4 regions of the Pseudoalteromonas qingdaonensis genome follow, and region 3 is predicted to be linked to each of the others. Evidence: predicted binding sites of a transcription regulator. Region 3 holds the regulator's gene; each other region holds the start of a gene.
What was found. The regulator ArgR, encoded in region 3, controls arginine synthesis, uptake and breakdown. The targets are predictions, from matches to a motif close to ANTGAATANNTATTCANT.
Positions count from the first base shown of each region.

Region 1: a site for ArgR is predicted at 1,647-1,664, ahead of WCN91_RS06195 (aspartate aminotransferase family protein). Genes of this name have one in related genera too.
Region 2: a site for ArgR is predicted at 1,141-1,158, ahead of argC (N-acetyl-gamma-glutamyl-phosphate reductase). Genes of this name have one in related genera too.
Region 4: a site for ArgR is predicted at 1,202-1,219, ahead of gltB (glutamate synthase large subunit). Genes of this name have one in related genera too.

Region 1 is NZ_JBCGCU010000005.1:81,623-84,800, forward strand. It holds gene astA (arginine N-succinyltransferase) at 1-105, opposite strand, end outside; gene WCN91_RS06195 (aspartate aminotransferase family protein) at 222-1,421, opposite strand; gene WCN91_RS06200 (HDOD domain-containing protein) at 1,775-2,935, opposite strand; gene WCN91_RS06205 (anthranilate synthase component II) at 2,946-3,178, opposite strand, start outside.
Region 2 is NZ_JBCGCU010000001.1:324,526-327,703, reverse strand. It holds gene argE (acetylornithine deacetylase) at 1-1,086, opposite strand, end outside; gene argC (N-acetyl-gamma-glutamyl-phosphate reductase) at 1,315-2,322, shown strand; gene argB (acetylglutamate kinase) at 2,333-3,103, shown strand; gene WCN91_RS01475 (ornithine carbamoyltransferase) at 3,112-3,178, shown strand, end outside.
Region 3 is NZ_JBCGCU010000008.1:115,419-118,596, forward strand. It holds gene mdh (malate dehydrogenase) at 1-695, opposite strand, end outside; gene argR (transcriptional regulator ArgR) at 1,269-1,736, shown strand; gene WCN91_RS09155 (Dyp-type peroxidase) at 2,114-3,025, opposite strand; gene WCN91_RS09160 (ABC transporter ATP-binding protein) at 3,086-3,178, opposite strand, start outside.
Region 4 is NZ_JBCGCU010000003.1:16,805-19,982, forward strand. It holds gene WCN91_RS03745 (substrate-binding periplasmic protein) at 65-979, shown strand; gene gltB (glutamate synthase large subunit) at 1,333-3,178, shown strand, end outside.

The DNA of each region.
Region 1 (3,178 bases), on a different contig from region 3:
CAACTCTTCATTCAGTGGCAGCGAGGTAAAACCATGCCCCGACTCCTCGGCGATAACGAGCAGCTCTTGATAATCTTGTTGTCGGATTGGGCGAAGAACCATCATAGATCCGCTTACTCCCTAAAGGTTAAACCATAACAAGCCTGGCGCCGCGCCATGCAGCGCCAAACTTCAAATTGACCGACGTTCTAATAATTAGACAGAACGCCGCGGTGAAGTGCTTAAACCAGGCTGGCAACCGCTTTTTCAAAGCGTGCCATACCTTCGCGAATCTCTTCTTCGCTGATCACCAATGATGGTGTGAAACGTACCACATCGGCACCGGCCACAAGCGACATCAAACCTTGTTCCATGCTGGCAACCAGGAATTCACGGGCACGGCCCTTGAACTTATCGTTCACTACTGCACCGATAAGCAGGCCTTGACCACGCACACCACTGAAAACATCGTACTTAGCATTGATGTCATTCAAAAGTTGCTTGAATAGTACTTCTTTTTCTTTAACGCCAGCTAATACCGCAGGATCATTGATAGTGTCGAAAGCCGCTTCGGCTACCGCACACGCCAGCGGGTTACCGCCGTAGGTTGAACCATGCGTACCCGGCTTAAGGTGCTTGGCAATCTCTTTAGTGGTCAGCATGGCACCGATAGGGAAACCGCCACCCAAGGCTTTAGCCGAGCTCATGATATCTGGCGTTACACCCAGACCCTGATAAGCATAAAGCTCACCGGTACGGCCAACACCTGTTTGTACTTCATCGAAAATAAGCAGTGCATTGTGCTTATCGCACAGCTCACGTACGCCTTTAACAAAATCGACTTCAGGGGCAATGATGCCACCTTCGCCTTGCAATGGCTCCATCATAACCGCACAGGTGTTGTCGTCGATCAATGATTTGAATGCTTCCAGATCGTTGTAATCACAGTGCACAATATCACCCGGCTTAGGACCGAAACCGTCCGAATAAGCGGCCTGGCCACCCACGGTTACGGTGAAGAAGGTACGACCGTGGAAGCCTTGGTTAAAGGCGATGATTTTTGATTTTTGTGCACCGAAGTTATCTAGGGCCCAGCGACGAGCAAGCTTTAGTGCTGCTTCGTTGGCTTCAGCACCTGAGTTAGCAAAATAAACCTGATCGGCAAAAGTAGCATCGGTCATTTTCTTCGCCAGGCGTAGTGCCGGCTCATTGGTCCAGATATTCGACAGGTGCCAAATTTTCTCGCCCTGCTCTTTTAATGCCGCAACAAGCGCTGGGTGACAATGACCCAAACAGTTAACCGCAATACCACCGGCAAAGTCGATAAACTCACGGCCTTGCTGGTCCCATACACGGGCGCCTTCGCCGCGTACAGGGATCACGTCCGATGGGTTGTAGTTAGGAACCATTACTTCATCAAATAAAGCGCGATTAACTGTCATTTTATTTCCTCATTGAGTCTGGTGTTAAAAGTGGCTACCAAGCCAAAGGCTGGAAACCTTAAAGCTAGTGCAACACTCGTAACAGGCTATGAAATCCGCCATTAAGGCGACGGACAAAGCACTACATGAATAACAGCATTATTTCAGAAAAAACCCGTAAAGTCTCATGCAAAACTTTTATGCAGACCCCGTAAATACAGGCATTGAGGATAGATTTTCACCTTGAGTGAATAACTATTTTAGTGCGATTAGAGAAGAAACCATACGGCATGAGTTGCCGCCATCAAAGCGTATACTGAATAGTATTTGAATGAATATACGTAAAATATTTACAAAAAATTTTCAGCTATGGCTTATTTTGCATCAATTTGCTGGGCTAAAGCAGCAAAATTGACACTCGCCAAATGTGTTAGTTGCGAGTTTTTAAGACCAAGATAGGCATACCATAACTGCCGCTCACCCAGCGTAAGTAATTGATGTTGCTGTAACCAATGGATCTGACAATAACCATCGGCCTGCACCAGAGTTTTAGCTGCGCCGCTAAGTTGCTGTGGCTCCACCAGGGCAATGTCATCGAAAGCGGCGTTCAGGTTCAAATGTTCCAGACCCATTTTTTCAATTAGACGTCGGGTGACCTCGAGAGCACGCTCACAAAACAGGTTACGCAGGTAAAGGGGATCCGGCTCTATGGTGATCAGCGCATCATGCAGGGCTTTTTTCCCTTCACCATGGGCCAAACTTACCTGATGCTGCCAAATTTGCTGAAAGATACGCAAATAAAGCCGTGTCAGCACCACCCTGCCCAGCTCCATAAACAGGGCGCCAACATGGGCGGCATAGACGTCCTGCCCCTCCAATTCTGCCAATTTAGCAGCGCAGGCGGCACGGCCTAAGGCCGCTTCACCTAGTTTGCGTTTAAGCAAGGGAAAGGGTTCGCTGCTATGAGGAAGCCAGTGGCGCAGGGCAAGTTTAGGCAAGGTCCACTTCAGCTTTTCCAGCCCCAGATAGCGCAGCGCCAGCGCCGGGGTATCAATTTTTACCGCGCGCTCATTATCGTCCTGGCGATGAGGTGACTGGTTTACCAAAGTAACCAACTCCCGAGAAAACCAGTTCAGGTGTTTTACCAAGGGCTCTAAACGGTTAATGCTAGCGCCCTTACTGGCCAGCTGATCGATAAGCGCTATCGCCGCATCTTCTATACCCAGTACCTCGGTATAGAGGTTGTCTAGCCGGTTAAGTTGCGACTCAATTTCTTCTTCTATCAACAGGTGTAAGTTGGTACTTACCTTAGCGCGAAGCAACTCCAGTTTTGTACTGGCCTTTTGTCTTTGCGCCAAGGCTGCTTGCTCCACCGCCAGCAAGGTGCGCTGCAACAGGGGCTCACCCGCTTGACCATCCAAGGTTTTACTCAAGCCGAGTTGTTGCTGGGCAAAGGCATGCCCAAGCAATATATCATTGCCGCGTCGTTCTAAGGCGCCGATGCGCTGACTAACCTGCTGCTGTTGAGTTACCATGATCTGGTCGTTAATTTCGCTCGATAAAGTGTTTTAACATAGCCAACCCGTGCTCGGTAAGAATGGCTTCCGGGTGGAACTGAATCCCTTCTAATGCCTTGTTAGTATGCAATAAACCCATGATTTCATCCATCTCACCCTGATCATTCTCAGTCCAGGCAGTAATTTGCAGCTCGGCTGGTAAGGTTTCCGGGGCCACCACCAGGGAGTGATAACGACACACTTCAATGCGCTCGTCTAATC
Region 2 (3,178 bases), on a different contig from region 3:
CATGGCCAAAAATTCATTGGGCTGGTGCGCCTGCTCAATAGAGCCTGGCCCCATAACTATGGTTTCACAGCCCAGTTGTTGGATAAAAGGTGCTTCGGTGCAGTAGTTAACCGCCACCGCCTGTTGTTGTGAGAGCTTTTCTGCCAGCTTCACCAGGGCGCTGTCCTTGGTGCCGGCAAAGGCAGGAATAGGCTCGTGCATATCCCAAACCTCCACAGAGCCTGGATAGCGGGTATTGATCTCCTTGGTGGCATCAAGCAGCATGGCCTGTAGCTCGGCGATGCTAAGCCCGGGCAGCGGGCGCATATCCAGCTGTAATTCACAGCAGCCGCAAATGCGATTGGCATTGTCGCCACCATGGATATGACCCAGGTTCAAAGTAGGGTAGGGAATAGCAAAATCTGCAACTGAATATTTATTCTTTAATTCTTCTTTTAACTTCAGCAGATTTTGAATCACCAAATGCATCACTTCAATGGCATTGATGCCACGCTCCGGATCTGAGCTATGGCCGCTTTTACCAATAATGCGAATGGCCGAAGTCATATGCCCCTTATGAGTAAATACCGGCACCATGTCGGTGGGCTCACCGATAATACAGCGCTCGGGTTTAAGGTCTGGATAACGGGCCACCTCTTGAGCGCCGGCCATGGTGGTTTCTTCATCGGCGGTGGCCAACAACAATAAAGGACGTTGTTGTTTGCTGCTATCAAGCTCGGCAATGGCATTGAGCACAAAAGCAAAGAAGCCTTTCATATCAATGCTCCCCAAACCATAGAGCTTGTTATCTACAGCACTGAGTGTAAAAGGGTCGCGCTGCCAACGGCCTTCATCAAAGGGCACTGTGTCCGTGTGCCCGGCCAGCATTAAACCACCGGCGCCGCTGCCGCGTTTGGCCAGCAGATTGTATTTGCCGAGGGCGCTTTGCAGTTCGATAACTTCACAGTGAAAACCCAGGGACTCACACCAGGTTGCCAGCAGTTCAATAACACCACGGTTACTCTGGCTAAGCGCAGGATCGAGGGAGCTTATCGAGGGGGCGGCGATAAGCTGCTGGTAGCGCGTTAGAAAATCTGGGTTCGACATATAAATTCCAAATATTTATTCATAAAGATTGCATAACAATATAAATGTCTTTATAGTGAATATCAATTCACATTTTAAGCATAAATATTGGTTTAGGTTAATGGTTCACTACCTCTTTAGCATAACGTCACGACGATAGTTCGAGTACACATATCTCCCTTGTGTGTACTCGCTTTTTTTCGTCGGGCGTCTCGCCCGTTACTTGGTTCCTAATTTTGAGTGTAATTAATGAATATTGTAATTATTGGCGCGAGTGGCTATAGCGGTGCGGAACTAGCCAAATTAGTCGCAACACACCCTCATTTTCAACTTGTTGGCTGTTATGTATCTGCCGGTAGTGCGGATCTTCATAAACCTTTAAGCGCTCTGTATCCAGAGCATAAGGGCATAGTGGATCTGCCGCTGCAAGGCATGGACGAGAATGCGATTGCCAACATAGCGGCGCAGGCTGATGCCGTGTGTCTGTGTACAGATCATAAAGTCAGTGTAGAACTGGCTCCTCAGTTTCTTGCCCATGGCTTGAAGGTGTTTGATCTATCCGGTGGCTTTCGTCTTGCCGATGCCCATTTGTATGAAGAATTCTATGGTTTCGCCCATCAACATCCCGAGCTATTAGCGCAGGCCGTGTATGGTTTAGCGGAATGGCACAGCGAAGCGCTTAAAAGTGCGCAGCTGGTGGCTGTGGCCGGTTGTTACCCAACCGCCAGTTTAAATGCCCTTAAACCTTTGCAGCAGGCAGGCTTGTTGGCTGGCGATCAGCAGGTGATCATCAATGCGGTATCCGGGGTAACAGGAGCCGGGCGTAAAGCCGCTATTGGTACCCACTTCTGTGAAGTCTCTTTGGCTCCTTATGGTTTGTTTAACCACCGCCATACACCGGAAATCGAGCAGTCTTTGCAGCACCCTGTGCTCTTTACGCCACACCTGGGTAATTTTAAACGCGGCATTTTGGCCACTATTTACGCCACCTTAAATGCCGGTGTGACTCTGGATGATGTCAGCAGTGCCTACCAGGTACTGGCCGACGAACCTCTAATTCGCCTGTTGGGCGCCAATCAGGTGGCCTCCATTAAGGGCATAGAAAATCAACCCTATGTCGACATCGGTTGGCATGTAAAAGGGCAGCAGCTGATTGTCAGCGCCGCCATAGACAACCTGCTCAAAGGCGCCTCGGGTCAAGCCCTGCAGTGCATGAACCTGAATGCGGGTCTGGCCATTAACACCGGTTTGGTATGAGGAACACATGATGACTACTAAGAAAACTTGGGTAATCAAACTCGGTGGTGCGGTATTAAATAATCCCGCGGCGCTTGATGCGCTCTTTGTGGCTTTGGGCTCGCAGCAACAGGCAAATTTTGTGCTTGTTCATGGCGGCGGTGCTCTTGTTGACAGCTGGCTGCAAGACGCAGGTTTTGCTACCGCCAAACATCAGGGCTTACGTATTAGCCCGGCGGAGCAAATGCCTTATATCGTCGGCGCCCTGGCCGGTTGTGCTAACAAGCAATTACTTGGTGCAGCGCTGAAAAACAAGCTAAAGCCAGTGGGCTTAAGCCTGTTTGAGGCGGGCATTAATGCCGAGCAAAAGCTAAAGGCACTGGGCCAGGTGGGTGAGTGTATCCCCACTGCGGACTCAATTTTACCCCTGCTTATTGAAGCCGGGCGGTTAGCCCTGGTGAGCTCTATTGGTTTTGATGAACAAGGACACTGGTACAACGTTAACGCCGATGAAGCAGCGGCGGCCATCGCCAAGCTACTTGGCGCCGAACTTATTTTTATGACGGATGTGGAAGCCGTGCTGGACCAACAAGGTCAAGCTTTGCATCAGTTAGATAAAGCACAAATAGAAGACCTGATAGCGCAAGGAGTTATCTCGGGCGGGATGGAGGTCAAAGTAAAGACCAGCCTTCTTGCCGCCCAGCATTTACGACGTGGTGTGTATATCTCCAGCTGGCAAAAGCCAGAAAACCTTATTGCATTGCTCCAAGGAGAGCATGTCGGCACCCAAATTAGTATGTAGATAACACCATGAAACAAGATTTTATTACCGGCCTTGAGCTGGACGAAAAAAAGATTTTAACGCTTTTATCCTTGG
Region 3 (3,178 bases):
GCTGCCGCTGCACCCATTGAAAGTGTTGCGCTACCGCCACCGGCTTTAGCTTCAACAACTTCAGTACCGGCGTTTTGAATGCGTGTAGTAAGTGCTGCGATTTCCTCGTCAGAGAAAGTAGCGCCTTGTACTTGTGAAAGAAGAGGAAGAATAGTTGTGCCCGAGTGACCACCGATCACAGGAACTTTAACTTGGCTTACATCTAGGCCTTTAAGCTCGGCAACGAAAGTCTCAGCACGGATAACATCAAGCGTTGTTACACCAAATACGCGAGCTGGGTCATAAGTACCCGCTTTTTTAAATACTTCAGCAACGATTGGCACAGTGCCGTTTACCGGGTTAGTGATCACACCTACCATAGCTTTAGGACAGTTTTTAACTATGCCTTCAGCAAGCGTCTGGATGATGCTCGCGTTTACGTTGAATAGGTCAGCACGATCCATGCCCGGCTTACGTGGCATACCCGCTGGGATCAAAACAACGTCACAACCGCTTAGTGCTGCATCAAGGTCGTCTTTACCGAAACCTTTTACCGCTACTGCAGTTGGGATGTGTGATAGGTCTACGGCAACACCAGGAACAACAGGCGCTACGTCGTATAGAGATAGTTCAGAACCAGCAGGAAGGCTATTTTTTAGTAGTAAAGATAGCGCTTGACCGATACCACCGGCAGCACCTAAAACGGCAACTTTCATTTTAATTCTCCGTAAATAACGAGACTAGGTTATGTGAGATTAGGGTCATCAGACCTAAAGATGGCCTAAAGATAATGAAAATAGGCAATAAAGACAAATTAATCCGCGTTATTTTGAGGATAATCTCGACCATAGTCGTAAACTTAAGTGTAAAGATTCTAGGGTCTGTTTATCTTTGAGGTTTACTTTATGTTCAATCTAAACGCATTCTGATGAATATAATCACTGATTTATGTGGTCAAATTCATCCATGAAGCTTGGTTACATCGCGCATCCATGCGCTCACCTCGCTAAGCTGCGAAGCATTGCTTCGGTCTTGCTCGCCTATGTTCATAGCGAGTAACACAGAGCAGGATGCGTTTAGATGAACCCGCAGGGCAGCGTTTGTAGCGCATTTCTACTGCGTTGTTACATGTTTATGTAGAATACTACACCACACATGTGCCGCCTTGTATAAATGCGCTACAAACTGCTGCAGAAACAAACAGCAAAGGTCAACAGACCCTACTAAGATGAAATGGCTGCGGTTCTTAGGTAGAATATTGACAATAATTTGCAAAGAAGAATGACATTATGCAAGCGCACGAAAAACAGGAAGCTCTGGTCAAGGCCTTTAAGGCGTTATTAAAAGAAGAAAACTTCGGCTCTCAGGGAGAGATAGTCGATGCCCTTAAAGAACAAGGTTTTGACAATATCAGTCAAAGCAAGGTTTCGCGCATGCTTAGTAAATTCGGTGCGGTGCGAACCCGCAATGCCAAGCAGGAAATGGTGTACTGCTTACCCGCAGAATTGGCCGTGCCCACCGCCAAGTCACCACTGCGCCAACTGGTGATCGACATTGTTCACAATGAAATGATGATCATCATCAACACCAGTCCAGGTGCGGCACAATTGATTGCTCGCCTACTCGATTCTTTGGGCAAGGCCGATGGCGTACTAGGCACCATAGCCGGTGACGATACTATTTTTATCGCTCCCGCCAAGGTGTCAGAAATCGATGTCACCTTAGACAGGGTCCGCAAACTGTTCGACAACGTATAACGAACCACCTTCTTAAGAAAGAAGGTGGCATTGAATTAACCTCTCAAAAAGGGAAGTGGCAGCATAGCCCCTGCGCTAATGTCCTACATTGCCTTCCCTGGCTTTTATCCGGCCTCATCCATGAGGCCCTCGTTCATTCTTTTTGAACGACGAAAAAGAACGAACCAAGAAAACGTCGCCCCAACATCACACTTTTTCCTCAAATAGAAAATTGAAATGCCCGCAACCGCCATGTACGGCACCTCCCTGTCCCGGACATAGCTTTGCAAACATCCATGTTTGCTAATTGCGCTTCAATTTTCTCTTTTCGGGTGTGATGAAGGGGGATATTACGTCTGAAACACTGAAATTACCGGCTGTGACTTGCAGTTAACAGGTCAAGCCTTACTAGATGACAAACTTTTCAGTAATTCCACCGAGGGGGCAAAAAAGGCCGCGCCCATATCCGCCTGAGTAAAGTCGAGCCAGGCATCATAATGCAGATAATTACCTAGCTGGCTATTAAGCATTTGCGCAAAGGCGTTACCACTGGCGGCGCAGGTTACCGACAGCAGGCCCTGTTTATTCATACTCGCAAAGGGCATACCCTGATGTAATAACAGCGGCTGACCCTTTTCATCCTTTAATTCGGTGCACACCGCATGGCTATTAGCGTTAAGCGGCATCAACAATTCACCATCTAAACGAGTGCGTCCCATTACCAGCTCTTGATCTTCCTGACTGAGTGCCTGCCAAGCCGTGAGGTTATGGGTAAAGCGCTGCACATGGATATAGCTGCCATGAGCAAAATACTCTTCGTCACTGACTAGAGCGGTAAGCATTTTCTGGCGCCCGAAAGGAGTATCCGGGGCATAAACAAAGCCGTTAAAATCACGACCATCGAGAAAGCGGAAACAACTGATTTCCTCAACCAGCTCCACGTCCCCAGCCAATAATTGCAAAACACGCTGACCAAAAAGATGATTTACGTCTTCACGGTCAGAGCGTATTTGCACAAATAAATCAAATGGCTGCACACCGACGCTATGATCGCTATGACTGATACGGGGAAAACTTGTGAGTGTGGCCGGTGTACGCTCGGGGTGTAAAAGCGGCCAATACTGAGCGCCGATGGCGACAAAGCTGGCCACCATGGCTTCAGAAAAACGCTCGTCAAACTCTCTCTGCACATCAAGGAGCTGAGCAAGTTTGCCCTTAAGTGTTTCATCCTGACCATCGAGGACATTAAAAAACAGATGCAAGCCATGTAAGTTAGCTTGCGCGCACACGCCGGATTGCGCTTTGGCCATCTAATTTCCTATGTTTTTTATTCTTAATAGTGAGCCCGCCTGCAATACGGGCCGGGGCGCTTAGGCGGTGAAAAAATTTACCGCATGTGAACTAATTGTAATAGATAGCCTTTGTCCCGGCAAAAACTCTTGTTCAGGTTGTTTTACTGGTAT
Region 4 (3,178 bases), on a different contig from region 3:
TCCATCTCGCCAGCATCTATTACACTTTCATCTAGGCATTAATGGGTGACAATGGAAGTGGGTGATGTTCTCAGTGCGAATTCAGGGAATGCTGCTGTTACTCCTTGCTACAAGCTGGCCATTTATGTGTGGCGCGGCGACAGACAAGGTGACGCAAGTAACTCTGGAATACCGACTCGATAATCAGAATTACAGTTACACCGGCATTTGGCAGGGGGCGACTCTGAGTTTTGATGGCGGCCGCGAGCGCAAAGCTGTGGTAGCCACTCTTAATTGGCCTCCTTATATTGGTAGACAAGAATGCCAAGGTGGCTGGCTGCTTCAGTATATGGCGGCGGTGATAATACAGGCTGGCTACAATCCCGAATTTCGTTTTTTACCTTGGGCCCGTGCTGTGCGTATGGCGGAGCTGGGTCATGTGGATATACTTGCTCCCGAATATGAAATAGAAGCCTCGGCGCCGTCCGATGTGGTGCTGGGCAATACTCGTTTACAGCATTTAGCCTTGTCCTCTCCTTACGCCCACACTCCCGTGCATTATATTAGCGCCGCCAAGGCTTCCCTGACACAGGCGCCCGAACCTAAGTCCTTGTCCGACTATGCGATAGGCGTGGTGCGCGGCTACCAAAATTCCCCAGAGGTTGACCAAGTGCTTGATAGCGGCCGCGTGATTGTGCAACAAGCCATAGACGATGGCCAAAACCTGCAATTGTTACTTAATGATCGGGTTAATCTGATCCTTGCCGACCCCTTGGTGATAGCAACCTTGGCCAAACGTCAGGGCATAGATGAGGGCAGTTATAGGGTGTTGCAACCGGCGATCGCCAAGCAGCCCTTGTACTTTGCCCTGTCAACGGCGCGGCCCCAGTGGCAAGGGTTAATGACGGATATTAATAGCAGCATCACCAAGATGCAGAAACAGGCATTGCGTACACAACTAATATCCCGTCTCACACAAGTTTGCCCTGCATATAATTAAAAGAATGATGAATACCCAACGATGTGACTGAATAATTATTCATTATATAGCGTCGTTTACGTTAACGTAAGGCTAGCATTGACCTTGGCGTTACTTAGCGTTATTTTGCATTTTTTCATTTTGACACTGGTGTCATGTTAAAAATAACGAATATAGGTCGGATAAATAGTACAAGGTGTTTACTTTTTATGGTGATCACAAATAATGAAAAATATTCAAGATTGTGAATATGTATTCGTTATTTCGTTGACACTCCAGATGCAAAGGGTTAGCGTTGACGGTCCGCTAGCACCACAGCAAGGGTCAATAATTGCCAAGCTAGCACGCAGTAGCAATGGGGAGAGGGGTCCAAAATGTTATATGACTCAAGTTTAGAAAAAGATAATTGCGGCTTTGGCTTAATAGCCCAGGTCAACGGTCAGGTTAGCCATAAACTTATTCGCACCGCCATTACCGGATTGGCGCGTATGGAGCATCGTGGCGGTATTTCTGCCGATGGTAAAACCGGCGATGGCTGTGGTTTATTGATGCAAAAGCCCGATAGCTTCTTTCGTGCTATTGCCAAAGAAAATGATTGGTTGTTGGGTAAAAACTATGCTGTAGGCATGCTTTTTTTAAGTCAGGATCCTGTCCAGGCACAGGCGGCCAAGACGCTTGTGGCAAAAGAATTAGAGCAGGAAACCCTGACCTTGGTGGGCTGGCGCGAGGTGCCTGTGGATACCAGTTATCTGGGGGATATTGCCTTGGCGCAATTGCCGCAGTTTGTGCAGGTATTTGTCAGTGCCCCTGAGGGCTGGCGCCCAAATGACTTAGAGCGCCGCTTGTATATCGCCCGGCGCCGAATCGAAAAGCAGTTGCAGCAGGATAAGGATTTTTATATCGCCAGCTTGTCAGGTCTGGTGACCGTCTACAAGGGCTTGATGATGCCCGAAGACCTGCCGAATTTTTACCTCGACTTGGCCGATATGCGTATGACCACGGCCATTTGTGTGTTCCACCAACGCTTCTCCACCAATACCCAACCGCGCTGGCCTTTGGCTCAGCCGTTTAGATATTTGGCGCACAATGGCGAGATCAACACCATCACGGGCAACCGCCAATGGGCCAGAGCTCGCGCCTATAAATTTGCCTCGCCGCTGTTGCCGGACTTACAAACCGCGGCGCCTTTTGTGAATGAAAGCGGTTCGGATTCATCGAGCCTGGATAATATGCTCGAGCTGTTTTTGGCCGGCGGCATGGACCTGTTCCGTGCCATGCGTATGTTGGTGCCGCCAGCATGGCAGAAAAACCGCGCCATGGATGAGGATTTACGCGCCTTCTACGATTTTAACTCCATGCATATGGAGCCCTGGGATGGCCCCGCCGGCATAGTGATGTCGGATGGTCGCTTCGCCGCCTGTAATCTGGATAGAAACGGCCTGCGTCCGGCACGCTATGTGTTGACCCAGGACGGCTTTATTACCCTGGCCTCAGAAGTGGGGATCTGGGATTATGCTGCCGATGAGGTGGTGGAAAAAGGCCGGGTAGGCCCAGGTGAGCTGATGGTCATAGATACTTTGCATGGCAAGGTATGGCATTCCGATGAAATCGATCAGGACCTAAAAGCCCGCCACCCTTACAAGCAATGGCTTGAGCAAAACGTTAAGCGCCTGACGCCTTTTGAGTTACTGAGCGATAAAGAGGCGGGTAACCGTTCGTTCGATGAAGAAACCCTGCTTATCTATCAAAAGATGTTCGCCTATACCAATGAAGAGTTGGATCAGGTGATCCGAGTGATGGGTGAAAATGGCCAGGAAGCGACAGGATCCATGGGGGATGACACCCCGTTTGCCGTGCTGTCCGAGGGACATAGATCCCTGTTCGACTATTTCCGCCAGAAATTTGCTCAGGTAACTAACCCGCCCATAGATCCACTGCGGGAAAATCATGTTATGTCTTTGGCGACCTGTATTGGCCGCGAACAAAATGTCTTTAACGAGACCACGGGCCATGCCAAGCGCTTGCAGTTTGACACTCCTATACTTATGTATTCCGACATGGTACAGCTGCGCAGCGCCAATGATGAGCACTACAGCCATAGTTCAATCGATTTAAATTACACCGCCGATGAAACCCTGGAGCAGGCCTTAGTGCGCATTTGTGATGAAGCGCAGCGCAAGGCCGAATCCGGTGTGGTGATGTTGCTGCTCAGCGACAGAC